Regions from separate parts of the Pseudobutyrivibrio ruminis HUN009 genome, predicted to be linked through region 2. Evidence: predicted binding sites of a transcription regulator. Region 2 holds the regulator's gene; the other holds the start of a gene.
The links. Region 2 encodes HrcA, which represses chaperone genes, less so after heat shock. Its sites were predicted from a motif close to TGTTAGCACTCNNNNNNNNNGAGTGCTAACA; they were not measured.
Positions count from the first base shown of each region.

Region 1: clpB (ATP-dependent chaperone ClpB) is a predicted target of HrcA. The motif match lies at 10,689-10,719, and genes of this name have one in related genera.

Region 1 covers NZ_JNLH01000001.1:86,285-103,141, reverse strand. Annotated here, with positions in the region: gene BO15_RS0100465 (AraC family transcriptional regulator) at 1-446, shown strand, start outside; gene araA (L-arabinose isomerase) at 582-2,081, shown strand; gene fsa (fructose-6-phosphate aldolase) at 2,201-2,857, shown strand; gene BO15_RS0100450 (xylulokinase) at 2,931-4,526, shown strand; gene BO15_RS0100445 (L-ribulose-5-phosphate 4-epimerase) at 4,650-5,345, shown strand; gene BO15_RS0100440 (metal-sensing transcriptional repressor) at 5,496-5,825, shown strand; gene BO15_RS0100435 (heavy metal translocating P-type ATPase) at 6,288-8,852, shown strand; gene BO15_RS0100430 (Hsp20/alpha crystallin family protein) at 9,037-9,477, shown strand; gene BO15_RS0100425 (hypothetical protein) at 9,913-10,653, shown strand; gene clpB (ATP-dependent chaperone ClpB) at 10,769-13,348, shown strand; gene BO15_RS0100415 (alpha/beta hydrolase) at 13,370-14,266, shown strand; gene BO15_RS0100410 (LacI family DNA-binding transcriptional regulator) at 14,277-15,332, opposite strand; gene BO15_RS0100405 (glycoside hydrolase family 32 protein) at 15,562-16,857, shown strand, end outside.
Region 2 covers NZ_JNLH01000001.1:1,900,136-1,916,992, reverse strand. Annotated here, with positions in the region: gene dnaK (molecular chaperone DnaK) at 1-810, opposite strand, end outside; gene grpE (nucleotide exchange factor GrpE) at 834-1,451, opposite strand; gene hrcA (heat-inducible transcriptional repressor HrcA) at 1,496-2,551, opposite strand; gene lepA (translation elongation factor 4) at 2,796-4,601, shown strand; gene hemW (radical SAM family heme chaperone HemW) at 4,603-5,805, shown strand; gene rpsT (30S ribosomal protein S20) at 5,964-6,227, shown strand; gene BO15_RS0108570 (PilZ domain-containing protein) at 6,288-7,103, opposite strand; gene BO15_RS0108565 (diguanylate cyclase) at 7,263-9,032, shown strand; gene holA (DNA polymerase III subunit delta) at 9,071-10,051, opposite strand; gene BO15_RS0108555 (radical SAM protein) at 10,120-11,031, opposite strand; gene thrS (threonine--tRNA ligase) at 11,080-12,849, opposite strand; gene BO15_RS0108545 (hypothetical protein) at 13,214-13,495, opposite strand; gene BO15_RS0108540 (NUDIX hydrolase) at 13,556-14,041, opposite strand; gene BO15_RS0108535 (lysozyme inhibitor LprI family protein) at 14,049-15,128, opposite strand; gene BO15_RS0108530 (hypothetical protein) at 15,245-16,036, opposite strand; gene BO15_RS0108525 (DNA internalization-related competence protein ComEC/Rec2) at 16,569-16,857, opposite strand, start outside.

The DNA.
Region 1 (16,857 bases), 1.8 Mb from region 2:
AAATGTTTAAGCTGATAGGACGAAACTATTCAAGCAAGTCCAACAAAACAAACGACACCAGTATTTCTTCAAAGGAGGATTATGCCAACAAGTTTGTGGAAATCTGTGATTATATAGACAGCCATTGTTCAGAAGATTTGAAGCTGGATGAGGTTGCAGATATGAGCGGCTTTAGTAAATTTTATTTTGAAAGACTATTCAAGCAGTTTACAGGTACTAGCTTCTATAAATACGTTAATCAAAAGCGTATTGCTAAGGCATCAGAGCTTTTGATTGAACCGGGAAATTCTGTTACTGATGTAGCACTTAACTGCGGATTTATGTCTATTTCTTCTTTTATTAGAATGTTTAAGCTTCAAAAGGGATGCACTCCTACAGAGTTTAAAAGCATGTATTGGAGCCTTGAAATTGAAAGAAATGGAGAAAAAGCAGAACTTGTACAGTAATTATACAACTTGTACACTCCTTATAAACGGCTAAAATATAATATTTTAAATCAAAGAAATACAACTTGTGCCGACCGCTGGACAAGTTGTATTTTATTTATATACGGTAAACGTTTTAGGAGGAGGGTAAATCTTATGAAAACACAGCTTAACTACAAGTTTTGGTTCTGCACAGGTTCTCAGGATTTATATGGAGACGAGTGCTTAGAGCACGTTGCAGCACACTCAAAGGAGATTGTTGAGACTTTAAACAAGTCGGGACGTCTTCCTTTTGAGGTAGTATGGAAACCTACAATGATTACAAACGAGGTAATCAGACGCACATTTAATGAGGCAAACAATGATCCAACATGTGCAGGTGTAATCACATGGATGCACACATTCTCGCCTGCAAAGTCTTGGATCCTTGGACATCAGGAATACAGAAAGCCACTTTGCCATCTTCACACACAGTACAATCGTGAGATTCCATACGCAACAATGGATATGGATTTCATGAATGAGAATCAGGCAGCTCACGGTGATAGAGAGTATGCTCATATTCTTTCAAGAATGGGTATCGAGAGAAAGACAATTGTTGGCTATTGGCAGGATGCTGAGGTTCAGGACAAGCTTGCTTCTTGGATGCGTACAGCAGTTGGTGTTGTTGAATCTAGCCACATTCGTGTAATGAGAGTAGCTGACAACATGAGGAATGTTGCAGTAACTGAAGGTGATAAGGTAGAAGCTCAGCTTAAGTTCGGATGGGAAGTTGATGCTTACCCTGTAAATGAAATTGCTGAGGCAGTTGCAGCTGTTTCTCAGTCTGATACAAATGCTCTTGTTGATGAGTATTACAGCAAATATGATATCTGCCTTGAAGGTAGAGACCCAGAGGAATTCAAAAAGCACGTTGCAGTTCAGGCACAGATTGAACTTGGCTTTGAAAGATTCCTTGAGGAGAAGAACTATCAGGCCATCGTTACACACTTTGGTGATCTTGGTTCTCTCAAACAGCTTCCAGGTCTTGCAATCCAGAGACTTATGGAAAAGGGATATGGCTTTGGCGCAGAAGGTGACTGGAAGGTTGCTGCCATGGTTCGTCTTATGAAGATTATGACAACAGGTATGAAGGATGCTAAGGGAACTTCAATGCTTGAGGATTACACATACAATCTTGTAAAGGGCAAGGAAGGAATTATCCAGGCTCACATGCTTGAGGTTTGCCCAACACTTGCTGATGGTCCTATTCAGATTAAGGTTCAGCCTCTTTCAATGGGTGATAGAGAGGATCCAGCTCGTCTTGTATTCCAGTCAAAGGAAGGCAAGGGTATTGCTACATCTCTTATCGACCTTGGAAATAGATTCCGTCTTATCATTCAAGATGTTGATTGCAAGAAGGTTGAAAAGCCACTTCCAAAGCTTCCAACAGCTATCAACTTCTGGACACCACAACCAGATTTCTACACAGGTACAGAAGCTTGGTTACTTGCAGGCGGTGCACACCATACAGCATTCTCTTATGATTTGACAGCAGAGCAGATGGGCGACTGGGCTGCAGCAATGGGAATCGAAGCTGTTTACATTGATAAGGATACAAAGATTCGTGATTTCAAGCGTGATCTTGCACTTGGAAATCTTGTATACGGTAAATAAATTGCCATTAGAAAGTCATAAATTTGATTGAAGGCAAAGGTTAAAAGCATTAAACTTTTAGTAGTTAAAAACTAGAAGAAATTGGCAAAATTGCCAGCACAGAAAGAAGGAGAAATAAAATGAAGTTATTTGTTGACACTGGAAAAATTGAGGACATTAAGAAGGCTAACGATCTTGGAGTAATCTGTGGAGTTACTACAAACCCATCATTGATTGCTAAGGAAGGTGGACGTAGCCAGGAAGAAATCCTTAAGGAAATCGCATCTATCGTAGACGGACCTATCTCAGGTGAGGTTAAGGCAACAACTGTTGATGCAGAAGGTATGATTAAAGAGGGCCGTGAGATTGCAGCAATGCATCCAAACATGGTAGTAAAGATTCCTATGACTGCAGAAGGACTTAAGGCTGTAAAGGTTCTTTCAGCTGAGGGCATCAAGACAAACGTTACATTAATCTTTTCTGCAAACCAGGCAATTCTTGCAGCTAATGCAGGTGCTTCTTATGTATCTCCATTCCTTGGAAGATTGGATGATATCAACATGCCAGGTATCGACCTTATCCGCGACATCGCAGAAATCTTTGATATATATGGATATGATACAGAAATCATCGCTGCATCAGTTCGTAACCCAATCCACGTTACAGACTGCGCTCTTGCAGGTGCTGACATTGCAACAGTACCATACAAGGTAATCGAGCAGATGATTAATCATCCACTTACAACTGCTGGCATCGAGAAATTCCAGAAGGACTACATCGCGGTATTCGGAGAGTAATTTTTTTCATAAAGTATGAATAGCTGGTAGGCTTGTAGCCGTAACCAGCGAGATATATTGGGGGAATTTACACATGAATATTAATGAGATAATTGCTGAGGGCAAGAAGACAGCCCTTGGTATTGAGTTTGGCTCTACACGAATCAAAGCTGTTCTCGTTGATGAGGAGAATAAGGTTTTGGCTCAGGGGGATCATGAATGGGAGAACCATTTAGATAATGGTATCTGGACATATCCTCTTGATGAAGTGTGGGCTGGACTTCAGGATTGCTATGCAAAGCTTAAAAAAGACGTAAATGATAAATACGATGTTAAGCTTACAAAGATTGGTGCCATCGGATTTTCAGCTATGATGCATGGTTATCTTGCATTCGATAAGAATGACAATCTTTTGGTTCCATTTAGAACATGGAGAAATACTATCACAGGTGAGGCTGCAGCAGAGCTTAGCAAAGAGCTCAACTTCAACATGCCTCAGCGCTGGAGTATTTCACATTATTATCAGTGCATCCTAAACAAGGAGCCACATGTAAAAGATGTCGCATACTTCATGACACTTGCTTGCTATGTTCATTTCAAGATGACAGGCAAGAAGGTAGCAGGTGTTGGTGAAGCATCTGGTATGTTCCCTATTGATTCAAAGACATGCCAGTATGACACAGCAATGCTTGAAAAGTTCAACAAGCTTGCAGCTGCCCATGGTGTTACTACAAAGGTAGAGGATTTAATGCCAGCTGTTTTAGTTGCAGGTGACGATGCAGGAACTCTTACAGAGGAAGGTGCAAAGCTTCTTGACCCTACAGGAGAGCTTGAGCCAGGCTGCCCACTTGCTCCACCAGAAGGTGATGCAGGTACAGGTATGGTTGCAACAAACGCAGTTTCAGCAGGTACAGGAAACGTTTCTGCTGGTACATCAGTATTCTCTATGGTAGTTTTGGACAAGCCATTATCAAAGCCTTATGAGGAAATCGATATGGTTACAACTCCTACTGGTGAGGCAGTTGCAATGGTTCACTGCAACAACTGTACGTCTGATTTAAATGCGTGGGTTGGAATATTCAAAGAGTTCGCAGATGCGTTTGGAATGGATGTTTCAATGAACGATATTTACGGCACACTTTATCGCAAGGCACTTACAGAAGATGCAAATTGCGGTGGCGTTGTTTCTTTCAACTACTTCGGTGGCGAGCCTGTTGTTAATGTAAACGAAGGCCGTCCAATGGTAGTTAGACAACCAGATGCCAAGTTTAGTCTTGCAAACTTCATGCGCTCAAATCTTTACGGCGCACTTGGAGTATTAAAGATTGGAAACGATATTCTTCTTAAGGAAGAGCATGTGAAGGTAAAGTCTATCACTGGTCACGGCGGATTTTTTAAGACAAAGGGTGTTGGTCAGTCTGTTCTTGCAGCAGCGCTCAATGCTCCTATCACTGTAATGGCTACAGCAGGCGAAGGTGGTGCCTGGGGTATGGCTGTTCTTGCTAATTATCTTCTTCGTGAGGACAAGAGCAAGAAGTTACAGGATTATCTTGATGAAAAGGTATTTGCAGGTCAGGAATCTACAACAATGGAGCCAGATGCTGATATGGTAAAGGGCTACGATGAGTGGATGGTTGACTACCGCAAGGCACTTAAGGCTGAGGCATGCGCCGTGGAGTCGTGGCGATAAACTGAGTTTAATTATTCAATGAGCTGGTAGTCAGCAAGCTCTTAGAACTCTCAAGTGAAACATATGTTGAACGGAGAGTTACTAAGGCTTGTAGACGTGACCAGCGGACTAGGGGTATAGAATATGTTAGAAGAATTAAAAAAGCAGGTTTATGAGGCTAATATGGAGTTGCCAAAGCGTGGGCTTGTTACTTATACTTGGGGCAATGTTTCTGGAATCGACAGAGAGTCTGGAATATTTGCAATTAAGCCATCAGGTGTAGAATACGATGAGCTTAAGCCTGAGGATATGGTACTTGTAAACCTTGATGGAGAGGTTGTAGAAGGAAAGTACAAGCCAAGCTCAGATACAGCTACTCATGTTGAGCTTTATAAAAAGTATGAAAATATAGGAGGCGTAGTTCATACACATTCTACATACGCAGTAGCTTGGGCACAGGCAGGAAGAGATATTCCTTTGTATGGAACAACTCACGCAGATTATTTCTGTGGACCTATCCCATGCACTAGAAATCTCACTCCAGAAGAAATCGATGAGGCATACGAAGTAAATACTGGAAAGGTAATCATCGAGACATTCGAAGAGCGAGGCGTTAACACAAAGTACGTGCCAGGCGTTATCTGCAAGAACCACGGCCCATTTACATGGGGCAAGGATGCAGACCAGGCAGTATATAATGCAGTAGTGCTCGAAGAAGTAGCAAAGATGGCACTCTTCACAGAGCAGGTTAACCCAAAGGTTGAGCCAGCTCCAGATTGCATCAGAGATAAACACTTCTATCGTAAGCACGGAGCAAATGCTTATTACGGACAGAACTAAATAAAAATAATGTTGGGACCGCATTGCCAGTAGGTGATGTGGTCTTTTTTTCGTTGCATAAAATTTAATTGTTGACAAATACCCTATGGGGGTATATTATCGTCTTAACGAGGAAGATACCCCTCGGGGGTATATAAAGGAGCGATAATCATGGGAAATAAGGACGAATTAATAGAGGAAACTTGCGAATGCTGTTGCTCTGGCAAGCACAAAAGTCGCGAGGATAAAGAATTTAAGGATTTGATGAATCGTCTCAAAAGAATTGAGGGGCAGGTTCGCGGAGTGGAAAGCATGCTTGAGAAGGATGCGTATTGTACAGATATTCTCATGCAGGTTTCTGCCATCACATCAGCTCTCAATAGCTTCAATAAGGTATTGCTTGCAAATCATGTAAAGACATGCGTTGCAGACAACATCCGCAATGGCGACGAAGAGGTGGTAGACGAGCTTGTTGCGGTTCTACAAAAGCTTATGAAGTAAGCACCGGAAGGAAGCTTCGATGTAACTTATTGTTTAGGTGATTATCGGCATATTTTGTTAAGTTAAAAATGAAGCAAGAAATATTACACTTAAAAAATGAGAAACCTGTTAAGTGAATATAAGAAAAACAGAAATAAACTTAAAACTAATTAAAAAGATTTAAGTATGATTAAGTTTATTAGCAAGATTATGATATTCACTTAACAATTTATGTAAATATGTAAGTTTATTTTGTTTATTTCAGAATAGACTTAAGAAATTCAAAAAGTAGAAGTATAATTTTAAGTTTTTTCTTGTAAATCATAGATTCACTTAATAGGAGTTTATAGTTTTAAGTGTGATCTATTAAATTTTGAAATTCACTTAACTTTTATCTGGTTTATATATAAGTGAATCTGAAATATTGATAATAAAACTTAACACAATAGAAAAACACAATTAGATTTGGAAGGAAGTGATATATTGGAACAATATAATGTGACAGGCATGAGCTGCGCGGCATGTCAGGCTAGGGTGGAAAAAGCTGTATCCGCAGTTCCTGGTGTGGACAGTTGTGCAGTTAGTCTTCTAACGAATTCAATGGGAGTTGAGGGAAATGCAGACTCTGCTGAAATCATAAAGGCTATCGAGAATGCAGGCTATGGTGCCAGCTTAAAGGTAGATGGTTCTACAGGAGCAAGTGCTTCAGTGCCAAATTATGATAATGAGCTTGCTGATACAGAGACTCCAAAGATTAGAAATAGATTAATCGCTTCAGTGATACTACTGATCCCTCTCATGTATGTGTCTATGGGGCACATGCTTTGGGATTGGCCTCTGCCAGGTTTTCTGGATGGAAATCATATCGCTATGGGATTGTATGAAATGCTTCTTACAATCGCGATTATGATTATCAATCAAAAGTTTTTTGTCAGCGGATTTAGAGGGCTCATGCATGGTGCACCTAATATGGACACTCTTGTGGCCCTTGGCGCCACAGCATCCTTTGGATACAGTGTATTTGCTTTATTTGCAATGACATCAGCTATGGTTGCTGGCAATATGGACAAAGTCATGGAATACATGATGGAGTTCTATTTTGAATCAGCGGCTATGATTCTTACACTGATTACAGTTGGTAAGTTACTGGAATCTATTTCAAAGGGAAGAACCACCAATGCCCTAAAGGATTTGATGAAGCTTGCTGCCAAGACAGCAGTTGTATTAAAGGATGGAGTAGAGACAGAAGTCCCTATCGAACAGGTCAAAATAGGAGATAGATTTGTTGTAAAACCTGGTGACAATATCCCGGTGGATGGAATCGTTGTAGATGGAAGTAGTGCAGTTAATGAATCTGCCCTTACAGGTGAAAGTATTCCTGTTGATAAGACAGTAGGTGATTCGGTTTCGGCTGCCACAAGCAATGAAAGCGGCTACATGGTATGCGAAGCCACTAGAGTTGGTAAAGATACAACACTTTCTCAGATTATCCAGATGGTTAGTGATGCAGCAGCTACAAAGGCGCCAATTGCTAAAATCGCAGATAAGGTATCAGGCGTGTTTGTTCCAACAGTTATCGTAATTGCGATAATCACATTTATTGCGTGGATGCTTGTTGGTCAGCCTGTGGGCTATGCTCTTGCTAGAGCAATTTCTGTCCTTGTAATCAGTTGCCCATGTGCCCTTGGCCTTGCTACACCTGTTGCCATTATGGTAGGAAATGGCATGGGAGCCAAGAATGGCATCATGTTCAAGACAGCTGTATCTCTTGAAGAAACAGGAAAGGTTCAGATTGTCGCCCTTGATAAAACAGGTACAATCACAAAAGGTGAACCAAAGGTGGTTGGTATCTTTGAAGCCGAGGATGTGGATGATGTGGATCTTCTTCGAGTTGCCTTCGCAGTAGAGAATAAATCAGAGCATCCGCTAGCTAAAGCTATTGTAGAAAATGGCCTGGAAAATGGTATGGAGCCAGCTGAGGTTACAGACTTTAAGGTTCTATCTGGAAATGGAATCACAGCTATTTTGGATGGAGAGGAAGTCTACGGAGGAAACCTTGACCTTATAAAACAGCATGTGACTGTTAGTAAAGAAATAATTGAGCTTGCAGATAGACTAGCGGAAAAAGGCGAGACACCATTATTCTTTACAAAGAATGGCAAGTATCTCGGAATCATTTCTGTTGCAGACGTTATTAAGGAAGATTCTGCAGAAGCAATAGAACATTTGAAAAACTTGGGCATCCACGTGGTAATGCTTACTGGTGACAATGAAAAGACTGCAGCAGCCATAGCAACGGAGGCAGGTGTGGATGAAGTTGTAGCAGGAGTAAAGCCAGAGGGCAAAGAGGAAGTAATCCGAGCATTGCAGCAGTACGGCAAGGTTGCTATGGTAGGCGATGGAATCAATGATGCGCCAGCACTTACCAGCGCAGATATGGGAATTGCCATTGGTGCAGGTACAGATGTTGCTATCGATGCAGCAGATGTAGTTCTTATGAAGAGCAGACTTTCAGATGTTGCAGCAGCAATCAGACTCAGCCGCGCAACATTAAGAAATATTCATGAGAATCTATTCTGGGCATTCTTTTACAATGTTATTGGAATACCACTTGCAGCAGGCGCATACATACATGCATTCGGCTGGACTTTGAATCCAATGTTTGGTGCAGCAGCTATGAGCTTATCAAGCTTCTGCGTTGTAACAAATGCGCTTAGATTGAATCTATTCAAGATGCATGAACATGGCAGGGATAGAGCAATCAAGAATTCACTTGGTCATGAAAAATTATTAGTTAATAGCCAGTACTTATTAGATGGAGAAATAAAGGAGGACAAATCAACAATGGAAATTACAGTAAAAGGAATGATGTGCGCTCACTGCGAAGCACACGTAAAGGAAGCCCTTGAGAAAATCAACGGAGTAGAAGAGGCTACAGCAAATCACGAGGCAAATCTTGTTACACTTAAGACTTCAGATGATGTTGCTGAGGCAGATCTTAAGGCTGCTGTTGAAGGCGCAGGCTACGAATTCGTAGGCATTAAATAGTAATGCAAATGTCTGACAAATTATAAACAAAATATTAAATAATTATAAATTATTAGCACTCGTGCTTGACGAGTGCTAATTTTAGAGTTATAACATAATCACAAAGAGGAACAAAAGAAGTTCTTCTTTAACCACATTAACAATCAGGCTCAAAGAAGCCCGTAAATAAAAGGAGGTAAGTATTATGTTAATGCCTAGTATTTTATCAAATGATTTTATGGATGATTTCTTTGGAGTACCACGTGTCACAGGATTTGGAAGAAATTTCGATAATGACTTCTCAAGAATGATGACAACAGATGTTAAAGAAACCGAAAATGGTTATCAAGTAGATATGAATCTTCCAGGATTCTCAAAGGAAGATATTAAAGCCGAGTTGAAAGATGGATATCTTACAATCAAAGCTGAAACAAATCAGAACAACGACAGTCAGGACGAAGATGGCAACTACATCCGTCGCGAGCGCTACACAGGCTCTTGCAGCAGAAGCTTCTATGTAGGTGATAACATCACACAGGAAGATATTCATGCAGCATACAAAGATGGAGTTCTTACCCTAAGTGTACCTAAGAAGGAAGAAATTCCTCAGAAAGATGAAACAAAATACATAGCTATTGAAGGATAACTTGTATTAACACAAGCTCAAATCCCTAGTGTGGCTTAACTTTTTCGAAGGCTACTACCTAAACTAGTTTATCCTAGTTTAGGTAGTAGTCTTTTTTGTGTTTTGGTATAGTTTAGTGCTAAATACTTTTGCAAGATAAAGAGTAATCGACTTGGCGATAAGAATGTCGTCTAGTTACGCCACACTGCCCTTGAAAACTACTGCCTATTTCTTATTTTTTATTCTAGGCAGTAGTCCCCCAGCGCAGACCAGAGGCTTTGCCACTTATGAGGTGGCCTAGCATTAGCTGTATTAAGCATTAGAGCATAATCAACTTGTATAAACCCCAATATTTAATTTTAGTATAATTTAATAAAACTGCTACAAGGTCTAGTATTACTATATACAGATGACACTATATGTGCTATTATGCTGTAAAAGGGGAGATTATAATTTATGGAAACAACAGATATTTTATTTAGAACGCATTTAAATTATCAAATTGAAGCTAATAGCGATGAGGAGCAAGTTCGGCAAGTTACGCGGGACGAAATCGAAAACATTGACCTACATCGCTGTACTTTCTCTGACTTCAAAACTTTTCTTACTTACATTCGAGACAATTACCCAGATTATTATTTTAGTGATGCTGCTATTGAGGCGGTTAAGCCAACAGGCTTTGATGAAAATGAAAAATATGATTTTGTATCTTTAACGGACTATGCAAAGCACACGGCAATCACTATTGGTAATATGACATTATTTAATGAACTGCAAAAGCTGGCTAGTGCTATAGAACTTAGCAATATAAATCAATACGATTTTGATCCTCAGCCACCAGTATACGAAGAATTAGGTAGCTGTGTAGTCGGTGGAGCCAATATTGATGCATATAAACTGACTGCATATTTCCATGAAAGTAGCACAAAAGAAAGGCCAATTGTTGCAGTTCGTTCATATTCCATTGGTACAAAAACATATTTGCTTAATCCGGATATTATCGATATTCATTCTATTTATAAGCCTAATGCCACATTAATGGAGGCATTTGCTTACATGTGTTATGAAGACTATCGTCAGCATCGTACATCGCAATCTTTTGATAGACTTCTAATTAGTGGGGATGTAGATGTAGAAAGTTTGGAAGATATGTATTCCAACCACTATGATTTACGCGTATACGATAGAACTAATTGATAAGCTGTTCCACAAATTCTTAAATAATTATTAATTATTAGCACTCGGACTTGTCGAGTGCTAATTTTTGTGTTAGAACATAATTACAAGATAAATAACGGGTGGAGGTGAGATTATGAACATCCAAAAATTTACACAAAAATCAATCGAAGCAATTAATGCATGCGAAAAAATAGCCATGGATTATGGCAATCAGGAGATAGAGCAGGAGCATTTGCTGATGGCGCTGTTACGCCAGGAGAATGGATTGATTCCATCATTGATTAGCAAGATGAACATCGATGTGGAACAATTCAAAAATGCTGTAGATGCAGCACTTCAAGCCAGAGTAAAGGTGCAGGGTGGTGAACTTCGAGTAGGTCAGCATCTCAATTATGTTCTTACTTATGCTGAGGACGAAGCTAAATCAATGCGTGATAGCTACGTTTCTGTTGAGCATTTGATGCTTGCCATGATTAAAAAGCCAAGCACACCTATTAAGAATATTTTCAAGGCATTCAATATTACAAGGGATTCATTCCTTGCAGTGCTTGCAACTGTCAGAGGAAACCAAACCGTAAATACGGATAATCCAGAAGCAACCTATGACACACTTGAAAAATATGGATACGATTTGGTAGAAAGAGCTAGAGAAAATAAGCTTGATCCTGTAATCGGTCGTGATGAAGAAATCAGAAATGTCATCAGAATCCTTAGCCGTAAGACAAAGAACAATCCAGTTCTTATAGGTGAGCCTGGTGTTGGTAAAACAGCAGTTGTAGAGGGCTTGGCTCAGCGTATTGTTAGAGGCGATGTGCCTGAAGCACTTAAAAACAAAAAGGTATTTTCACTAGAGATTGGCTCAATGATCGCAGGTGCCAAATATCAAGGTGAGTTTGAGGAAAGACTGAAGGCTGTTCTTGATGAGATAAAAAACTCAGATGGCGAAATCATCTTATTTATAGATGAGCTTCACACAATCATCGGTGCTGGTAAAAATGGTAATGGCGGTCTCGATGCAGGAAATATGTTAAAGCCAATGCTTGCTCGTGGCGAGCTCCACTGTATCGGTGCCACAACCCTTGATGAATACCGTGAGTACATTGAAAAGGATGCTGCTCTTGAAAGACGTTTCCAGCCTGTAATGGTTGACGAGCCAACAGTTGAAGACACAATCTCTATTCTTAGAGGACTTAAGGAGCGCTACGAAGTATTCCATGGAGTAAAGATTACCGATGGCGCATTAGTTAGTGCAGCAACACTTTCTAATAGATACATCTCTGATAGATTCCTTCCAGATAAGGCTATCGATCTTGTAGATGAGGCTTGTGCACTTATTAAGACAGAGCTTGATTCCATGCCAGCTGAAATGGATGAGATGAATCGAAGAGTTATGCAGTTGGAAATCGAGGAGGCTGCTCTTAAGAAAGAGACAGATAGATTATCGCAGGAGCGACTTGCAGATTTACAAAAAGAATTGTCAGAGCTTCGTGACGAATACAACACAAAGAAGGCTGCATGGGACAACGAGAAAAAGCTTGTTGAGGATGTGGCAAAAATCAAAGAAGAGCTTGATGATGTGCAGGGCCAGATAAAGGTTGCACAGCAGAAATACGATTTGGAAGAGGCTGCAAAGCTTCAGTATGGTAGACTTCCAGAGCTTGAGGCGCGACTTGCAGAAGCAGAAGAAAAGCTTAAAGCTAGGGATACAGGCCTGGTTCATGAAAATGTTTCAGAGGAAGAAATAGCAAGAATCATTTCAAGATGGACAGGTATTCCTGTAGCAAAGCTTAATGAAACAGAACGCAGCAAGACTCTTCATCTTGATGAGGAATTGCACAAACGAGTTATGGGACAGGATGAGGCTGTAAAGCTTGTGTCAGAAGCTATAATTCGTTCAAAGGCAGGAATAAAGGATCCAAGTAAGCCAATCGGTTCTTTCCTTTTCCTTGGACCTACAGGTGTTGGTAAAACAGAGCTTGCAAAGACATTAGCTCAGGCACTATTTGACGATGAAAACGCCATGGTTCGTCTTGATATGTCGGAGTACATGGAAAAATTTAGCGTCAGCAGACTTATAGGAGCACCTCCAGGATATGTAGGATATGACGAGGGCGGTCAGCTTACTGAGGCAGTTCGCCGTAAGCCATATTCGGTAGTACTTTTTGATGAAGTAGAAAAAGCGCATCCAGATGTATTCAATGTTTTATTGCAGGTACTTGATGATGGTCGAATCACCGATTCACAAGGCCGTACAGTTGATTTCAAAAATACAATTATTATTTTAACCAGCAATATCGGTTCTCAGTATTTGCTTGAAGGAATCGACGAGACTACTGGCGAAATCACCCAAGCGACAAATGATTTGGTAATGAATGATTTGAGAAATTCATTCAGACCGGAGTTTTTAAATCGACTGGACGAAATCATCATGTTCAAGCCACTTACAAAGAGCAATATTGGTGGAATAGTAGATTTGATTATGGCTGAGTTGAATGGTAGACTTGAAGACAGACAGCTAAAGATCGAACTTACTCCAGCAGCAAAGCAGTTCGTCATTGATCAGGGCTATGACCCAGTATATGGTGCTCGTCCTCTTCGTAGATACATTCAGAAAAATGTGGAGACTATGGCAGCTAAAATCATACTTGCAGGAGATATAAGTGAGGGCTCAACAATCACAATTGATTCAGATGGAACCAAGCTGTTTAGTTAAGACACAGGAGGATAATGCATTATGTCATTTCAAACTTTCATGTTTAAGTATATGGCAGCAAAGGGGGACAAAAAGAGGGATTCTACATTGACAATACCAGATGATATTCAACTTGAAACAAACATCAACTACCTTGGAAACAATGATAAATATAATCTTTTAGATGTTTATTTCAAGAAGGGCACAAATGAAACTCAACCTACAATTGTTAGCATCCATGGTGGTGGATATATCTACGGCACAAAGGAGATTTACAAACACTATTGTGTATATCTTGCAGGCCTTGGGTTCACAGTTGTTAATTTCAACTACCATTTGGCACCAAAAGCTAAGTTTCCATCTCAGCTTAATGAAATCAATCAGGTAATGCAGTGGATTGTGAAAAATGCCACTCAGTACAATATTGATATTAACAATGTATTCTTAGTGGGCGATTCTGCTGGAGCGCAGATGTGTAGCCAATATGCAGCTATCTTTACAAATCCAGAGTATGAAAAGCTATTTCCTTTTAGCACACCACAGGAAATAAATGTAAAGGCCATTGCACTCAATTGTGGCATGTACAAATTTGGCCTTGAAGCAGGTGGAAAGGGAAATGAAAAATTTACTCAGGACCTGTACAACATGTACGTTGGCAGAGACGATGATGAAGTAAAGAAACAGCTTGATGTGTTAGGTCAGATTACTGAAAACTTTCCACCAGCATATGTTATGACATCCTACTATGATTTCCTGAAAGCTAATGCAGAGCCTATGTACAATTTTCTTAAGGACAAGGGAATTGATACAGAATGGAAGCTGTATGGAGAGGAAGGTCAGGAATACATGGGACATGTGTGCCATGTAAATATGAATCTTGAAGAGGCAAAACAAATCAACCAGGATGAGGCTGCTTTCTTCAAAAAATATATAAAATAAAGGATTCCACTTATTTAGTGGAATCCCTGTATATAACATCAGTTTCGATGTATGTTTTCTTATATGGCATAAGAGGATTTGCAATTCTAGAAAGAAGAATTTCTGCAGCTGTGTAACCCATAGAACTGCTATGGATTTTAACGGTTGTGAGGCTTGGCTCTAAAAGGGCTGCCTCAGGGGCATCATCAAAGCCACACACCTTTACATCTGCAGGAGCATCCTTGCCTAATAATCTAAGAGCCTTTAAAACCGACATTGCCAAGAAGTCGTTTGCACAGAAAAACAAATCTGGCATGGTTTTAAGGGCTTTTATTTTTTCGCTAAGCCATAAAACATCTGAATATGGACAACTGTCATCCTCTAATATGCAGTTTGCTGTATCTATATTAATTCCTCTATCTGCAAGAACAGACACGTATGCTTGCCATCTCTCAAAGAATGATTGGCAGTGGAAACGATCACCTACGAAAGAGATATTCTTGCAGTCTTTTTTTATCAGAGTATCAAGCATGTGATAAGAGCTTGATAGATTTTCCATATACAAGACGTCGGCATTGATATCGCAGCGATGGGATATAGGGCTATCTATGAATAGAAGAGGTATGTTTTGTTTACACAAGAACTCGCTGTACTTTTCGGAAAAAAGCTCTATACATAGAATGCCGGCAATATTATCAATGTTAAGATTGCTAGGAAAACATAGATTGTCTATTTCATAATCTCTGATAATGTTGATGGTTAATTTGTAACCAAGGCTATCGATTTTGTGCTGGAATGCTTCTAAAAGCTTGGTTCCAGAGTGAGAGTAGCCAGGGAAGGAATGTGTAAATAGTGCAATTTCAGTTTTTCCATCTGAAGCAGGTACATTTGCACTCACTGTACCATTGTACATTGCTCTTGAATCAGGCATACTAAATTGCTTATATCCCATTGAAATGGCAGTTTGGCATATCTGATTTCTTGTTTCTTCTGAAACATTTCCTGTATTATTAAGGGCTCTTGAAACAGTGTTTCGTGACAATCCAAGAGCGTCTGCAATTTCTTGTAAAGTAACCCTTTTACTCATAATAGTCTCCTAAATTTAATCTAATATCAATCATACTTGAAGGTGATAAATGTGTCAATTGTAACATTTTGAAATAGTCTAGTATGTAATTTCCAACAAAATGAATGGTGCATTTGATTACATTTGCACAAAAATATATTACTTTTGCAAAGTATCATTGATTTATATGCACCATGAATGTAAAATTTATGGTGCAAGATATAGTGCAAATGCACCTTAGGGAGGTAATATGAGAAAAGCAGCGGTAGTGATTTTGGCCGGTATCATGGGTTTAAACATGGTAGGATGTGGCAATCAAACAGTAGAGGCAGAGGAAGAGAAGTACCTGGGAGAAGAATATGATAATTATGAGTTGTTTCCAGCTTCGGTAGAAGGATTTATTGGAGATACAATGCCTTTTTATGATGATGGAAAATATAATGTTTTCTATTTGGCTGATCAACGAAATGGAAAACAGGGTTATCATCCATGGGCTTTGATTCAGACCAGCAATTTTACAGAGTATGATGACAAGGGTGTGGTGATTAATTATGGAGATACTGTCGAAAGTCAGGATATTGCACTTGGTACAGGAAGCGTAATCAAGGATGACAAAGGAATCTATCATGCCTTTTACACAGGCCATAATGACACATATGAACCCAAGGAAGCTGTGATGCATGCAACAAGTTCGGATTTGGAAAACTGGGAAAAGATTCCATCAGATACATTTACAGGTGCGGGCAAGTACTCTACAGACGATTTCAGAGATCCATATGTTTATTATTCGGCTGATGACAAATGCTATGAGATGCTTGTAACCACCCGTTTTGATAATAAGGGAGTTATCGTAAAATACACATCCCAAGATTTGAGTAAATGGACTGACGGGGGAGTCTTTTTTGAGAATGACTTGGGAACCGATTCAAATATGGAGTGTCCATCTCTTCTTCAATATAAAGGAAAATACTATTTAGCATTTTCTGATCAGTGGCCAAACAGAGTTGTTCACTATCGTGTAGCAGATTCATTGGATGGACCATTTGAAAAGCCTGAAAGAGATACATTTGATTGCAATGGTTTCTACGCAGGAAGATTAGAGACAGATGGTGAGAATCTTTATGTAGTTGGCTGGAATGGAACAAAGAAGGAACACCAGGATACTGGAGAGTATGACTGGGGTGGAAATATGGTCACTCATTTCTTAAATCAAAATGCTGATGGAACATTATCACCAGTATTGAACCCAGAGATTAATAAGAAGCTGATACACGAACTTGATTTGGAACCACTGAAAATGACAGAGACAGTGAAAGCAGACGATACAACCTATGCCTTTAGCGGCGACAAATACGAAATGGTTGGCTTTAAGAATCTGATGGGAAGCTACCTGTTAAAGGCAGATATCAAGGATTTTGACGCTGATGGTATGTTTGGCTTTTGCTTTAATACAAACACTGAAAATGTAGGCAATCTGAATATCATTTTCAACGGGGCAAATAATAGAATCGAGTTTTACAACGGCAGCAACATAATGGAAATAAGC
Region 2 (16,857 bases):
GTTCATATCAAAGTGCTTTGGACCTTCTGCTGTAGCTGTGATGAATGGAAGGTTGATGTTTGTAGTTGTAGCAGATGAAAGCTCTTTCTTAGCCTTCTCAGCTGCTTCCTTAAGTCTCTGAAGTGCCATCTTATCTGTTGAAAGATCTACACCCTCAGCTGCCTTAAACTCTGCAAGCATCCAATCTGTAATCTTCTGATCGAAATCATCACCACCAAGTCTGTTGTTACCAGCTGTAGCAAGTACTTCGATAACGCCATCACCGATTTCAATGATAGATACATCAAATGTACCGCCACCAAGATCGTATACCATAATCTTCTGCTCCTGCTCGTTATCAAGACCATAAGCAAGTGCAGCTGCTGTAGGCTCGTTGATGATACGCTTTACATCAAGACCTGCAATCTTACCAGCATCCTTTGTAGCCTGACGCTGAGCATCGTTGAAGTAAGCTGGAACTGTGATAACTGCCTCTGAAACTTTCTCACCAAGGTAGTTCTCAGCATCACTCTTAAGCTTCTGAAGAATCATAGCTGAAATCTGCTGTGGAGAGTACTTCTTGTCGTCGATGATACGACCATTGTCTGTACCCATATCTCTCTTAATTGAAGAGATTGTCTTTTCTGCATTTGTAACAGCCTGACGCTTTGCTGGCTCACCAACAAGTCTCTCGCCTGTCTTTGTAAATGCTACGATAGATGGTGTTGTTCTAGCACCCTCTGTATTTGCGATAACGGTAGGCTTTCCACCTTCCATAACAGCAACACAGCTGTTAGTTGTTCCTAAATCGATACCAATAATCTTTCCCATGATTTATTTCCTCCTATAATAACTTAGTTTGCAACCTTAACCATTGAATGACGAACTACTGAATCATTGTACATGTAGCCCTTCTGGAATTCTTCTACGACGATGTTCTCGCCAACCTCATCATCCTCAACATGCATTACTGCGTTGTGGAAATCAGGATTGAATTCCTTTCCTACAGCCTCGATAGGCTTAACACCTGCTTCCTCGAGAGTTGTAAGTAACTGCTTGTATATCATGAGCATTCCATCAGCAAATGGATCTGCCCCTTCCTCAACTGTAGCAAGACCTCTTTCGAAGTTATCAACTACAGGAAGAACCTTTTCAATGATGGCCTTTGCGCCATTTCCAAACATCTGAGCCTTTTCCTGCTCTGTACGACGACGGAAGTTTTCGAATTCTGCCATCTGACGAGTAACTCTATCAGTGAGCTGCTCTATCTGCTCATCACGCTTATCTTTTTTCTTTTCTTTTTTCTTGAATGGCTTCTTGCCATCCTTTTCCTCTTTTGTAGATTCTTTTGAAGATTCTTCTGAAGTGTTTTCATCAGAAGCTTCTGTCACATCAGCTTCGGTTTCTTCAGCCATCGCTTCCGCATTTTCCATAGCTTCTTTAACTGCTTCTTCAGTAGAGAACTCTTCCATTTTTTCTTTATTCTCTGCCACGAATTTACATCTCCTTAATTTCTTTATCCTTTATTTCTGTCAGCCTCATTTTTAAGTAGTTTATCTAGCTGACCTTTAAGACTTTTTATATTGTCAACAACATTTTCGTAATCCATTCGCTTTGGACCAACGATACCAATTGTACCTTTGACTCCTTCGCCAAGCTCATATGTTGCTGTAACAATCGAACAATCCTTCATTGTAGATATTGGAGATTCGTCTCCGATATAAACCTGAATTCCTGTGCTCTCACTTTCACTTGAACTATCATTAAGAAGCTCTATGAGTGATTGCTTTTCTTCGAATGTATCTAATAATTCAGATGCTTTCTTTGAATCAGCAAGCTCTGGATACTTGAAGATGTTGGTAGCACCTGAAGTGTAAACCTGTAAATCATCACCTTCAGTGATTGTCTCTGCTACGGTGTCAAGTACCTGTTCTACAATCTCATCATGGATACCGGCCTGCTCCTTTAATCTGGAAATAACTGCCAGATTGATTTGATCAACCGTCAGACCATTTAGGTTTGTGTTAAGAAGCATGTTAAGCTTTAACATTGTTTCATTATCAAGCGGCTTATCCACATTGATGATTTTATTCTTAACAATGTTGCCATCCATAACAACTACTGAAAGCACCTGATGCTCGTCCACAGCTGAAAGCTGAACGAACTTTAATCTATTTGAAACAACTGAAGGAGCTGAAACAAGTGTTGCATACTGTGTGTTGTTTGCCAGTGTCTTTGCTACGTTCTTAAGAAGGCTTTCCATCTTTTCAGTCTTCTCAATCATCCACTCATGCATATCTGCAACTTCTTTATCCTTCTCAGCTATTAGATTGTTTACATAAAATCTGTAACCCTTGTCTGAAGGAATACGACCTGCCGATGTATGTGGCTGAACGATATATCCCAAATCCTCAAGATCTGACATCTCGTTTCGGATGGTAGCTGAACTAAGATTCAAATCAGTGTATTTTGAAATTGTTCTTGAACCGACTGGCTCGCCAGTCTCAAGGTAATTCTTGATAATCGCATTTAAGATTTTTACTTTTCGCTCATCTAGTTCGATATCAGCCATACATTCACCTCTTCCCCGTTGTTTTGTTGTTAGCACTCATCTAATTGGAGTGCTAATCATTTTCTGATGTTAATTTACACCTAGGGTCCCCTTTTGTCAACCGCCTTAAGATATTTTTTATACTTTCTTTATAATGTTACATAATTGTTATTTTTCCTAAGCTTTGGTAATATATGAAGGCAATCATTTTTGTAAATATCTTCATTAATTTGCAAAAATAATTACATTAATATAGAGGTGTTTTATGGATCAGAGTAAAATCAGAAATTTTTGCATTGTTGCACATATCGATCACGGCAAATCAACACTTGCCGATCGTATCATACAAATGACAGGCACTCTCACTGATCGTGAGATGCAGGCACAAGTTCTTGACAATATGGACCTTGAGCGTGAGCGTGGAATCACAATCAAATCTCAAGCCGTTCGTATTGTTTACAAGGCTGATGATGGCAATGAATACATTTTCAACCTTATTGATACCCCTGGCCATGTTGACTTTAATTATGAAGTTTCTCGTTCACTGGCTGCTTGTGATGGCGCTATTCTTGTTGTTGATGCAGCTCAGGGTATCGAAGCTCAGACTTTAGCAAATGTATATCTTGCATTGGATCACGATTTGGATGTTATTCCTGTCATCAACAAAATCGACTTACCTTCTGCTGATCCAGATAGAGTTATAGAAGAAATTGAGGATGTAATCGGCTTAGAAGCACATGATGCACCTCAGATTTCAGCCAAGACAGGCCTTAATATTCACGACGTTTTGGAAGCAATCGTACATCAGCTTCCAGCACCAACTGGTGATCCAAAGGCGCCACTTCAGGCACTAATCTTTGACTCACTTTACGACCCATACAAGGGTGTTATCGTATTCTGTCGAGTAAAAGAAGGAACATTAAAGGTTGGCGACAGCGTCAAAATGATGGCTACTGGTGCAGAATTTGATGTTGTAGAAGTAGGCTACTTCGGTGCCGGTCAGTTCATTCCTTGTGATGAGCTTCCAGCTGGAATGGTAGGTTATATGACTGCTTCCATCAAAAACGTTCGCGACACTCGTGTTGGTGATACAATCACTCACGCTAATGCTCCTGCAGCCGAGCCACTTCCAGGATATAAAAAGGTTAACCCAATGGTTTACTGCGGTCTTTATCCTGCTGATGGCGCTAAGTACCCAGATTTGCGTGATGCCCTGGAGAAGCTTCAGCTTAATGATGCAGCTTTACAGTTCGAGCCTGAGACTTCTGTCGCACTTGGCTTTGGATTCCGTTGTGGTTTCCTCGGTCTTCTTCATTTGGAAATCATTCAGGAACGACTCGAGCGCGAATACAATCTTGATTTAGTTACTACTGCCCCAGGCGTAGTTTATCGAGTATACAAAACAGACGGCACAATGATTGAGCTTACAAACCCAAGCAATCTTCCAGACCCTAGTGAAATCGAATACATGGAAGAGCCAATCGTTGAAGCAGAAATCATGGTTACTAGCGAATACATCGGTGCTATTATGGACCTTTGTCAGGAGCGTCGTGGCCAGTATATTTCAATGGAATATATGGAAGAAACACGTGCACTCCTCAAATACACTCTTCCACTTAACGAAATCATTTACGATTTCTTTGATGCTCTTAAGAGCCGCTCCCGCGGATATGCATCATTCGACTACGAAATGAAGGGATACATGAAATCTGAGCTCGTTAAGCTTGATATCCTTATTAATAAGGAAGAGGTGGATGCACTTTCATTCATCGTCTTCTCTGGTACTGCTTACGAGAGAGGCCGCAAGATGTGTGAAAAGCTCAAGGAAGAAATTCCACGTCACCTTTTCGAAATTCCTATCCAGGCAGCCGTTGGTTCAAAGGTTATTGCCCGTGAAACTGTAAAAGCCATGCGTAAGGATGTACTTGCAAAATGCTACGGTGGTGATATCAGTAGAAAGAAAAAGCTTCTTGAAAAGCAAAAGGAAGGTAAAAAACGAATGCGTCAGGTTGGCAATGTAGAGATTCCACAGTCAGCTTTCATGAGCGTTCTTAAATTAGACGAGGATTAAAATGACTCCTATCGAACTATATATTCATATACCATTCTGTGTAAAAAAATGTTTATATTGCGACTTCCTTTCAGGAGTGTTTGATGAAAAAATGCAGCGACGTTATGTCGCTGCTTTGTGCACTGAAATAAAATATATGGCAAACCAGGTCCATGGCGTTGAAGTAGCTACGATTTATGTTGGCGGCGGTACCCCATCGTGGCTTTCCGAAGATTTGATGGATTCAATTATTACCACCATAAAATCATCCTTCAGAGTCAATCCATTGGCAGAAATATCCGTCGAATGTAACCCTGGAACACTATCAGCTGAAAAGCTAAATGTGTACCGAAGCGTTGGAATCAACAGACTATCCATTGGTCTGCAATCAGCAAATGACGATGAATTAAGGGAGCTTGGACGAATCCACGACTACAATCGTTTTCTCCACACCTTCGATTTAGTTCGTAAAGCAGGCTTTGACAATGTAAATGTAGATATCATGACAGGATTGCCTCACCAAACAGTGGAAAAGCTTGAGCGCACATTAAACGCAGTCACTATGCTTCGACCAGAGCATATATCTGCTTACTCTTTGATTATTGAAGAAGGTACTCCATTCTACGATAAATACAAATTCGATGCTGTTAAGCAGCACGCTGGAATGGAAACCGAGGATTTACCTACAGACGAAGAATCTTATCATTTATACAAATTCACAATGGACTACCTTGAAAAGAAAGGTTATAAACGATACGAGATTTCCAACTATGCCCGCGGTGGAAAGGTTTGCCGCCACAATATAGGCTATTGGGACCGTGTTCCATATTTAGGACTTGGTCTCGGTGCTGCTACTCTTTACCAAAACAAGCGTGCAGACAACATTCGTGACATATACAAATACTGCGAAATAGCTGAACAGATTGCAGAAGGTAAGGAAGTTCCTACCGAGTTTTCCTCTCCTTTCTATGACAATGAAAATGCCCTCTCTAAAAAAGAAGCTATGGAAGAATTCATGTTCCTTGGTCTTAGAAAAATAGATGGCGTCAATCGCTCAGACTTCTTCAATATGTTTGGAATCGATATCGAAGCAATATATGGTCCAATTATTACCGCCCTTCGAAATCAGGGCTTTATGGACGCTAAAGAGGGACGATTATTCCTTACAGACATAGGAATAGATGTAAGTAATCAGGTTCTTGCCCAATTTTTATTAGATAAGTAGAAATATTTACATTATTTCAATAAAAATATTCCCAAACTATTGACAACTAGGGATTCATTAACTATTATATTTGAGTATGCGTTGAACTGTCCGTGTCCGGCTACAACGTATTTAATTTGAACATTTTATAATTATACAAATTGGAGGTGTAGCAACACATGGCAAATATTAAGTCTGCTAAGAAGCGTGTTCAGGTAACAGCTATCAGAACAGAGCGCAATAAGGCAATCAGATCAGAGGTTAAGACATACGTTAAGCGTGTTGAGGCTGCTGTAGAAGCTGGCGATAAGGCTGTTGCAGAGGCTGAGCTTAAGGCTGCTATCAAGGTTATCGAGATGGCTGGTTCTAAGGGCGTTTACCACGACAACACAGTTAGCCGTAAGGTATCTCGTCTTTCAAAGCTTGTAAACACACTTGCTTAATTTAAATACGAAATAATAAAAGCATCGGTCCCGTCAGCCGATGCTTTTTTGTTGTTATTTTTATTCTTGCTCTTCATCTTCTTCAGACTTACTAATTTCTTCTGCTATATCTTCTTTCCAGAACTCTCCCGTCTTAATTCTTTTTATACCTGATGAATTACTCTTTCCTCTAATAGCCTCAATCTGCTTTGTAGCAATATATCTTTGTAGAAAAGCTGCATGGTCTGATGAAATAGTACACCCGCTAAAAGTACCACCATTCTCATCGTCCTTTTGGTTAATAATTCTTCCAAAAAACTTTCCTACTTCCCTTTCACCATCATCACTATTCTCTGTAAGATGTAATATAAACTCTCGATTTGGATCAATTTGAGAACCTAAAGGCTCTACGAATCCAACTCCGCAATATGATAAATCTCGGACGATAACCGAATACATTACGTCGTCCTGCTCTACCTCCATAACCTTATCAATATTAATGCGCACTCCACGACGTCTATTATATTTATTTCCCTCTTCTAATAATGGTAATACAACGTGGATTGAACGTCCTGACGAAAAAGTGAATCTATATATTTTGATATTTTCCCAAATAAAAACACCTTGATCATTCACTACTATCAAATCAAGTTTTGAAACGCTTCCAGTAAAATCTACTTCTCTAACAGAGTTCTGCCACATTTGAATAATGTTCTCTATTGGGATACCTTTATTACCAAACTTAGCAGTAAATTCTTCTTGCTCTTTTTCATCCAAAACGGCATACTCCGTAGGCAGCTCCAGTTTTTTATTCTCAAGAGTTGCTTGCACAGAGATGCGCGCCTTTTCAGTCACATCTGAAATATGTAATTTAGTAATCGCTTTACCTTTATTCATATTTTAATTTTAACAAAGAAAAAAATTCCTGACTACTAGAGAATTAGCCATTATATCCAATATCTTTCGTAACAAATACTTCACACAATTTGCATGATTTATCGTACAGTATTATGTATATTTAAAGAGGAAATATGTAAATCCAATGAGGGCGATAATTTGAAACAATACAATTATGAACTTGAGAATACATCTCATATAGAAAATGTACTGAATTCTTTGCACAAAGAAATTGGCAATGATTCTTATTCATCAATTCTATTTCATATTTACACAAATGGCATCGATACATCAGAAATTGATACTGTTATTTCTGAAATTCTTGATGCCTTTCCAACTGCGTCAATTGGCGGAACCAGCACCAACGGTGGTATTTGCGATGGCCATCTAGTTGATGAAGGAATGGTTATTTCTGTCTCTGTTTTTGAAAGCACCTCAACCCAGGTCAAATTATTCAATTGCATTCCAGGAAATGAAGACATTGTAGGGAAAAGCATATCAGATTTTATAGATTCAACGGAAAATATCGTAGCAGCCGAATTACTTATTACCCTCAAATCGATTAACAGTCATATCATTTTAAATAACGTAGAAAAATGCCATAAAGATATTTTCGTATTTGGTGGAGGAAGTGCCGCCGTCACAATATCTGATGAAAATACCTGTGTAATAGATGAGAATGACATCTCTCCTAATGGTGTCCTTGTGATAACCTATTCCGGTCCAGATTTTCATATCGATGTGCACCATGCAATAGGCTGGAAGGCATTAGGCAAGGAATTAAAAGTCACCAAAATAAAGGGCAAACAGCTATTTGAAATCAATAATATCCCTGCTGGCAAATTATATAGCAAGTACTTGGATATCCAGGCTGATGAAAACTTCTTTTCAAACATATTGGAATTCCCAATAATGTCTCATCAGCATGGCAATGAAGTATTACGATTACCTTTTTCATGTAATAACGAAGATAACTCTATTATTCTTGCAGCTGATATCGACCCAGGAACTCCAATCAATCTTTCCTACGGAGACCCTGATGTAATCAAGGAAGACGTAATTGCTCTTGTAAAAAAAGTAAAGACCTTCGCACCACAAGCAATATTCTTGTATAGCTGCGGAGTCCGACGACTTTACTGGAAATACCTTATCAACAAGGAAACAGCACCATTTGCAGCCATCTCTCCAACCTCAGGATTCTACTCAAGCGGAGAGATTATGCGCATGGGGGACCACATCATCGAGCATCATGTCACATTGATAGCAATTGGCATGCGTGAAGGTGAAAAGGCTATTGTTCAGCCATCATTTAATGGCGACAAAGCTCTGCCTATACCAGAAGAGCAAAAAATGCACAGTCAGGTTTCTATGGTACGTCGTTTGGCCAACTTTATTAACGTCACAGCTGCTGAGCTTCAGGAGGCCAACGAAAAGCTGCAAGAGATTGCAGATACTGACGAACTAACAGGATTATATAATCGCAGAATGCTCAACAAGCTTGTTTCAAACGCCATTGATAGAGCGAATAAAAACGGCTTTGATATGATTATAGGTATTGTGGATATTGATAATTTTAAAGAAATTAATGATACATATGGTCATACCATGGGTGATATCGTTCTAAAAGAGCTTTCCAAGCAGCTGGATAACGAAGTTGAAAAACTCCCTAGCGGAATTATCGGACGCTGGGGCGGCGAAGAATTTATGTTTATCGCCCCTACATTAAAGCTAGATGAAGTTTTATCCAATATTGAAGAAGCCAGAAAACGAGTCTCCAGCATAAAATTTGATGGAATAGACTCTCCTACTGTAAGCCTTGGGCTTACCGCTTTCATCGCTGGGGATACTGCCGAATCAGTATTCAAGCGAGCAGATTTGGCTCTTTATGAAGCCAAGGAAACTGGTAAAAACAAGACATGTATAAAATAAAAAATAAAGCTCTGTCCCATGCATAGGGACAGAGCCTTTTATTTACCTGCATATTTCATAATAATAAGTTCTACAGCCAGCTTTTCATCCAAGCGACCAGTCTTAAATTGCTCTTCGAAATCAGCTGCATCATTCAATAGATTTGTAATTTCCCTTGAAGAAAAATTGTTAGCCAGCTGCATTGTACGCTTCACAGCAAAATCTGGCATTCCCACTTTGCTTGCAATAGTTCCAGCATTATTGCCGTACGCTGAAAGCTCCTTAATAACCTTCATCTGTCTGAACTGGCGAACTATCATAGTCAGGATTCTCATAGGAGGTTCCTTTGCAGAAAGCATATCCTGATACAAGTCCAATGTCTTTTTCAAATCCTTGGCAGAAATAGCATTTAGCATATCGAAAATCTTTGTCTCGACTCGGGCAATACAGATAGCATTGACGTCCTCCAAAGTAATCTGATTCCTATCCCCTACATAAGAAACAAGCTTATCAAGCTCCGTAGCCATGTTATCCATTGAGTCGTGAGTCATGTTCAAAAACTGAGACCAGGCATCTCGCTTCATTTGTTTGCCAGCAGCATTGAGCTGACCTCCAACCCATTTAGCCAAGACACTTTCATTAGGCATATTCATCTCTATGTCTCGACCTGCAGCTTTTGCTGCCTTATATAGCTTTCCTCTTTTATCTGCAGAAGGCTCAACAAAAATAAATATAGTGAAATCCGGAATACTAGATAGATAGTTGCCCAAATCCTCTGGCATCTTTTTGCCGAAACCACTATTTTCTATAAGAATGACTCTGTGCTCAGCAAAAAATGGCATTGTCTCAGCCTGATCAATAACCTGGCCTACGTTGATGCCATTGTCCTCGTATTTGGTGAAGTTCATATTATCCCCTTCATTTACAAGAGCCTTCAAAAGCTTATTCTTGTATTGAAGCTTTAAATAGTCTTCCTCACCATAAAGCAAATATATATTTTGAAATTGTCCTGAACTAATATCTTCATCTATACGTCTCATAGGTAAAAGTATAGCCTAAATCCAGATTAACTACTAGTGAATATTAAAAAGAAATAATATTCAATAAACTAGTCCCATTCGTTAGAAAACTCTGGAATAAAGCTCTCCTTCGCTACTTTTCTATCCTGTATAAAGGCATTTTCTACGCCCAAATCCAAAGCGTAATTAATAAGGCTATCGTATTCACGTTTGGTAACTCTTCTATTTAATTCTGGGTATTTTGAAGCTATATGAGGCATAGGTGTATACTGGCTCATCATGCTGATAAAAATACTATCATGATAATTATCAAACAAATATTTAATAATCGCTTTTGCATCCTTTACGTGACCTGGCAGTAAAAGCTGTCTAACTATGACACCTGATTTAACAAAGCCTTGCTCGTCAAACTCCACTGATGGACACTGACGAACCATCTCAGCAATAGCAGCCTTTGCAACTTCCGGATAATCTGATGCATGGGAATAATTTCCAGCCAACGCTTCATCCATATATTTAAAGTCAGGCAGATATACATCCACTATTCCTTTTAGATGCTTTAATGATTCCACCTTCTCATAACCACTGGTATTGTAAATTACAGGGATTTCAAGACGACTACCATCTTCCAAACCAGCTTTAGCCAGCTTCACCGCTTGAACAATCTGTGGAATATAGTGAGTGCCTGTTACGAGATTTATATTGTTTGCACCTTGTTTTTGGAGCTTAACAAACTGACGCGCCAACTCTTCTACAGAGATTTCCTTGCCCACTTTTCCATGGCTAATCTCTTCATTCTGACAAAACACGCAATGAAGATTACATCCTGAAAAAAACACAGCTCCGCTGCCGCTTTCCCCTGAAATACATGGTTCTTCCCAATAATGCAAGGCGATTCTGGCTATCTTAAGCTTATCAGATACCTGACATATTCCCTTTAAATTTGTTCTATTTACTTTACAATCTCTAGGACAAAGCCTACATTCATTCATATTTTCCATAATAAACAAAAAGTGCCTGGCATAAAAACCAGGCACCATATCTTTTAATTATTTATTGCGACCCTTTGTCTTGATTTCATTAACAATAAGCTCTACAAACTCATCAAATGAAACTGTTGTAGTGCCTTGCTCGCCGTGAAGTCTGTATGAAACTGTTCCTTCAGCCTCCTCATTCTTACCAAGTACAGCAAGATAAGGAACCTTCTGAATCTGTGCTTCACGCATCTTGTATCCAAGCTTCTCTGAACGAGTATCAAACTCAACACGTACATCGGCATCGTTAAGAGCATCAACAAGCTTCTGTGCATATGCATTAAGCTCTTCATCATCATTCTTTACAGGAAGCACCTTAACCTGTGTAGGTGCAAGCCAAAGTGGAAGATTTCCCTTTGTCTCCTCAAGAATGTAAGCCATAAATCTATCAAGTGAACCAAGGATAGCTCTATGGATAACTACAGGTGTCTGCTTGTTAGACTCTGCATCTGTGTATGTAAGATCAAACTTAGCTGGTAAGCAGAAGTCAAGCTGGCATGTAGAAAGTGTAATCTCGTTACCAATAGCTGGCTTAACATTAACATCAAGCTTTGGTCCGTAGAATGCTGCCTCGCCGATTTCCTCTGTGAACTCAATACCGATTTCTGTAAGAGTCTCACGAAGAGCCTGCTCTGCTGTGTTCCACATCTCATCATCCTGGTGATACTTCTTTGTATCAGCTGGATCACGAAGTGAAAGAACACATCTGTAATCTGTGATACCGAAATCTTCGTATGTGCTGAAGATAAGATCACAAACGCCCTTAACCTCGTCCTTAATCTGCTCCTGTGTACAGAAGATATGTGAATCGTTCTGGCAGAAGTGACGTCCTCTCTCAATACCCTTAAGTGTTCCTGAAGACTCGAAACGGAAATCGTGAGCGATTTCAGCAATACGAATTGGAAGCTCCTTGTATGAGTGTGGACGGTTAGCAAAGATTCTCATATGATGTGGGCAGTTCATTGGACGAAGGACAAAGTTCTCACCTTCTACTTCCATAGCTGGGAACATGTTCTCCTTGTAATGATCCCAGTGACCTGATGTCTGATAAAGCTGAACTGTACCAACGCATGGTGTCATAACGTGAAGGTAACCAAGCTTACGCTCTTTATTACGGATGTAATTCTCAAGCTCTGTCCAGATTGTGTAACCGTTTGGAAGGTACATTGGAAGTCCCTTACCAATTAAATCGTCAGCCATGAAAAGCTGCATATCCTTGCCAATCTTTCTGTGATCACGCTCTTTTGCTTCCTCAAGAAGTGCAAGATGCTCATCAAGCTGCTCCTGTGTTGGGAAGCAAACACCGTATACACGGTTAAGTACCTGATTGTTAGCATCACCCTTCCAATAAGCACCAGAGTGCTTAACAAGCTTGAAGTAACGGCAAAGCTTTACGTTATCAACGTGAGGTCCACGGCAAAGATCAGTGAAATCTCCCTGATCGTAGCAAGAAATAACTGTTGAATTCTCGTCCATATTATTGATAAGGTCTACCTTGTAAGGATCGTCCTTGAACTCTTCCAAAGCCTCAGCCTTAGAAATCTCACGACGATAAATCTTAGCTCCTGTCTTAGCGACCTTCTTCATTTCTTTTTCGATTTTTGCGATATCCTCATCTGTAAGCATAACATCGCCAAGGTCCATATCATAGTAGAATCCTTCCTCTACAACAGGACCAACCCAAAACTTAGCATTTGGATAAAGATGCTTTACAGCCTGTGCCATCATATGAGCACATGAGTGATTGAGAGTGTTTAATGCCTCATCTTCTTTGAAATTAACCATTGCTTTTCTCCTTTTAAAATGTAATGAAATCTTAGTACATTACCAAGGGTGTAAAATAAAAAACACCCATAGGAAAGCTACTTCTAGCAATCCTAAGGGTGCATCATTCATTTTAATACACGGTTCCACCTTAGTGTTTCACTCATTTTGTCTTTAACGGAACTACCCGGAGGCGCTTCACCAAATGGCTTCTACGCTCAGCTCGAGAATGGTGTTCATAAATGCTTCCGCTAGACGCTTCCAGCCTAGGCGTCCTCTCTCTTAGCTTTCACAAATACTACTGTTTCTGTCATCGCTTTTCGTGTCTTATCCTACCACAAAAATACTGTTAAATCAATAAAACAGTTTGGTTATATTATATTCATTAAAGTCGCTCTATAACTCTTTTTGCCCAGTCAAGCTCCCATTTGATTCTTACGTTCAAAATCTCAGCCTGTTGATTTAAAAGATTATCAATTGTCTCTTGTTTTGAAGTCATAAGCTTCATATCTTGGCAGTTTTCGTACATGTCATTGTACTGAGAGACCTTGTTTCTATATTCATTTTTAAGCATGGAAGGCACGCCCTCTTTGCCGTATATGCTCTCAGCCTTCTCATGCACCTGTGTCATCTTGTCGTATAATTCTTTTAGTTTTTCTTCGTTCATTTTTAGTCCTTATAATTTATTTTGATCGCATTGTATTAGGCGATTGTTCAAATGCTGTGATTAGTTTTCATACTGTCCTTCAAAGATAGTATCTAAAAGGTTATCCTCACCATCATATACCAATTTTAGTGAGAAAAACTCACATTTTCCTTCCTGGTCCTGATTCTTTAAGAGCTTCAAGAAAGCCCTGTCGCCCTCCCAAAGATTTAGGTCCATCACTTTATCAATATCAACCCAAGTCAGCTCACCTTCGCTACAAGATTCTGCCAAAGTGCCATTGAAATCATCACTGGTGAAAAGTATAGCATGCTCAGTCTCATCACCCATAACGAAAGTGATATAGCCTCGCATTTTTACAGAATTTAGTATCAATCCAGTCTCTTCAAACACCTCTCGCTTAATGCAATCGGTTGGAGACTCCCCCTCTTCCACATGTCCACCAACACCAATATATTTTCCAGCATTGATATCATGCTCCTTCTTGGTGCGGTGAAGCATCAAATATTTATTATCTTTTATTAAATAGCATAAAGTTGTAAGTGTCATATTTTTCCTATTCTATATACTCCAGTAACTTTTTGCAGCGCTCCATTGTGGCACTGGCATAAGTATCATTATATGCAACAGACGCAAAACTACCACCATCATATTCGTCCGCTGACTCTTGTGCTTTGGCATCTCTGTCCTTTAACCATTGCCTCTGTTCTTCAAGAATCTTGTTAAATTCAGCCTCATCTGTGTTGTACTTTATTACTCTCCAAATATTATTGAGGCAATCATCACTAATTCTTACCTGTGAAGAAGTTATTTCAACCATATCAGAAGTAGTTAACGCTTCAGAGAGCATATCGCTATAATAATCATAGCTGTTTTCTGTTGTATTATAGAAGCCTTCAGCTTCTTTCTTTGCAGAAATTCTCTCACTGCTGACAATACCTTGATTTTCTGCTACATTTACTAATGCCAAATTGTCTAATGTATCCTGCTGCTCTTGATAGTCTATAAATAACCATCTCTGTACTTGTTCATCAATTTCCGAAACAGGTTTACCTGGCATATAAATATCAACCTCATCTGCACCACTAAGGGCATATGGCGAAAGTGGAACATATTTCACTCCATCAGAAATATACTCCTTATCATCATTAAGAATTGTAATATCCTTCATCTGCATTTTATAAGTATATTCGTCCACCTTTTGAATATTCTCAAAATGTCCTTCGTAGTCGCAATAATATCGAATGCCATCTGGATAATCTTCACCAGTATCACCCATATCAGAATCGTGATAACTGCCATGAAAATATCCATCTTTTTCTATATCAAAATCATCTTCCCAACCACCAGCTCCGCTGGAAAACGAATAGCTATACTTCGCTAAATCTGCAAATGTGATTGTAGAATCATCAATATCTTCGCTAGTTTCTGAAGCGTTGCCATTATCACCACTTGAATCCTTTGAGCCCTCTACCTGAATCTCGTTATTTTCATTTAACTCTGTAGCTGTATCATCTAATTCTTTTCTATTTGATATGAAGAAAATGCAACCTCCAGCTAGTAATAATAAAACAAAGTCAATTATCAAAATAGTCCTAATTCTTTTTTTCTGTCTTTTCTTATGTTGTGTTTTCATCTAGTATTCTCCCTTTCTGTCTACAACATCACTAAAGACATTGTATTACAAACAATTTATTTTTTCATCCAAGAACCACCGAACAATTACTTAATTTAGATTACACACAAGATAAACTACAACAAAAATAACTTAATTTTATGCTCAATCAAATTCACATCTAAATTTATTCCATAGGCCTCTGTAGATATTATTAGATTTTCTCCGGAAATAATTCCAGATTTCTCATATCTTGCAATCTTTTCTAGATTTTTATCTGAATATGTATTATCGGATGTTAAGCCAAAATGTTCCCAAAAATAAGTCTTCCTTTCTCGTAAGTTCAATAGTGCAAAATCGGGATAACACTTAATCCCATTATATAGAACTATTTCAGGCTCATATTGATAAATAACTCCGTGTTTATATAACAAATCTGCAAGTATCTTTTCAGATTTAGACCTTACTTCCTCACCATTGTTTGTCGTATAAGATGATAACTTTTCATATTTATTTTGTGCTCCACAATACTTCTCATACCACTCTTTAATATAATCAGCATCTGATTTGATAATAGGATTTATCAATTGTTTTCTTCCATCAGAAAGCTTTTCATACAAATTACTGACACTTGCAGAATTATATTTTGATATAAACCTTTTTATTGCCATCTCCTGTCCATGAAGATTTGTTAGCATTTTTTCGTAATAATCTTTCTGCGCTAAACGTTTTGCTATATCCTTATCCGCTGCAGGAATATACTCTAAATCATCATCTGCATCCCTATAATAGTATTGGTAAATGCCATTGCTTTTCTTCAATACAAGAGTTTTATCTAGAAGATCACTATAATTTGATAGTTCATTCAATACAAATTTTTTCTGTTCTGTAATTTGTGTTAGTTCCTCTTTTAATACTTCTATATTCATACTTTTAATTTCTTTCTTTTATCAAAAATACTATTTTTCCACAAGATAGTAAGCATTCACTCATGTCCTACTATCTAAATCTAGTTTTTCTCATTAGATAGTAAGAAATCTGTCATGGCTTACTATCTATAACTCTTTTTTCTTACTAGATAGTAAGAATCCACCAGTTCCTTACTATCTAAATAATGTTTTCGTCATCAGATAGTAAGATTTCCGTCATGGCTTACTATCTATAACTCTTTTTTCTTACCAGATAGTAAGAATCCACCAGTTCCTTACTATCTAAATAATGTTTTCACCATCAGATAGTAAGAAATCTGTCATGGCTTACTATCTATAACTCTTTTTTCTTATTAGATAGTAAGAACCCGCCAGCTCCTTACTATCTAAATAATGATTTCGCTATCAGATAGTAAGAACCAGCTCATTCCCTACTATCTAAGCGCAAAAATCAACTATAGGTTCTTGTGGGCTTTTTCCTTAAGTAGCCCACAAGAAGTCATAGATAGTAGCTCATCCAGAATAGGCATAACTACCGTATAAACACATCAACTCCCCCTGTACTCGCTCTCACGCGGCCGGAGTCCATGGTGTAATATATGGTTCCAGCCGCGTCCTCAATGCGTTCAACGGCTTCTGCGGCTGGATGGCCGTAGCGATTTACCTTGGCGCAACTGATAACAGCAACATCAGGTGACAATAAGGACAAAAACTCTGAATCGGAGCTGAATCGACTGCCATGATGGCTGACTTTTAGAAGATCAACATGGCCTACATTTCCCGACTGGGCAATAGCTATCTCTTGCTCAGCTCCTAAATCG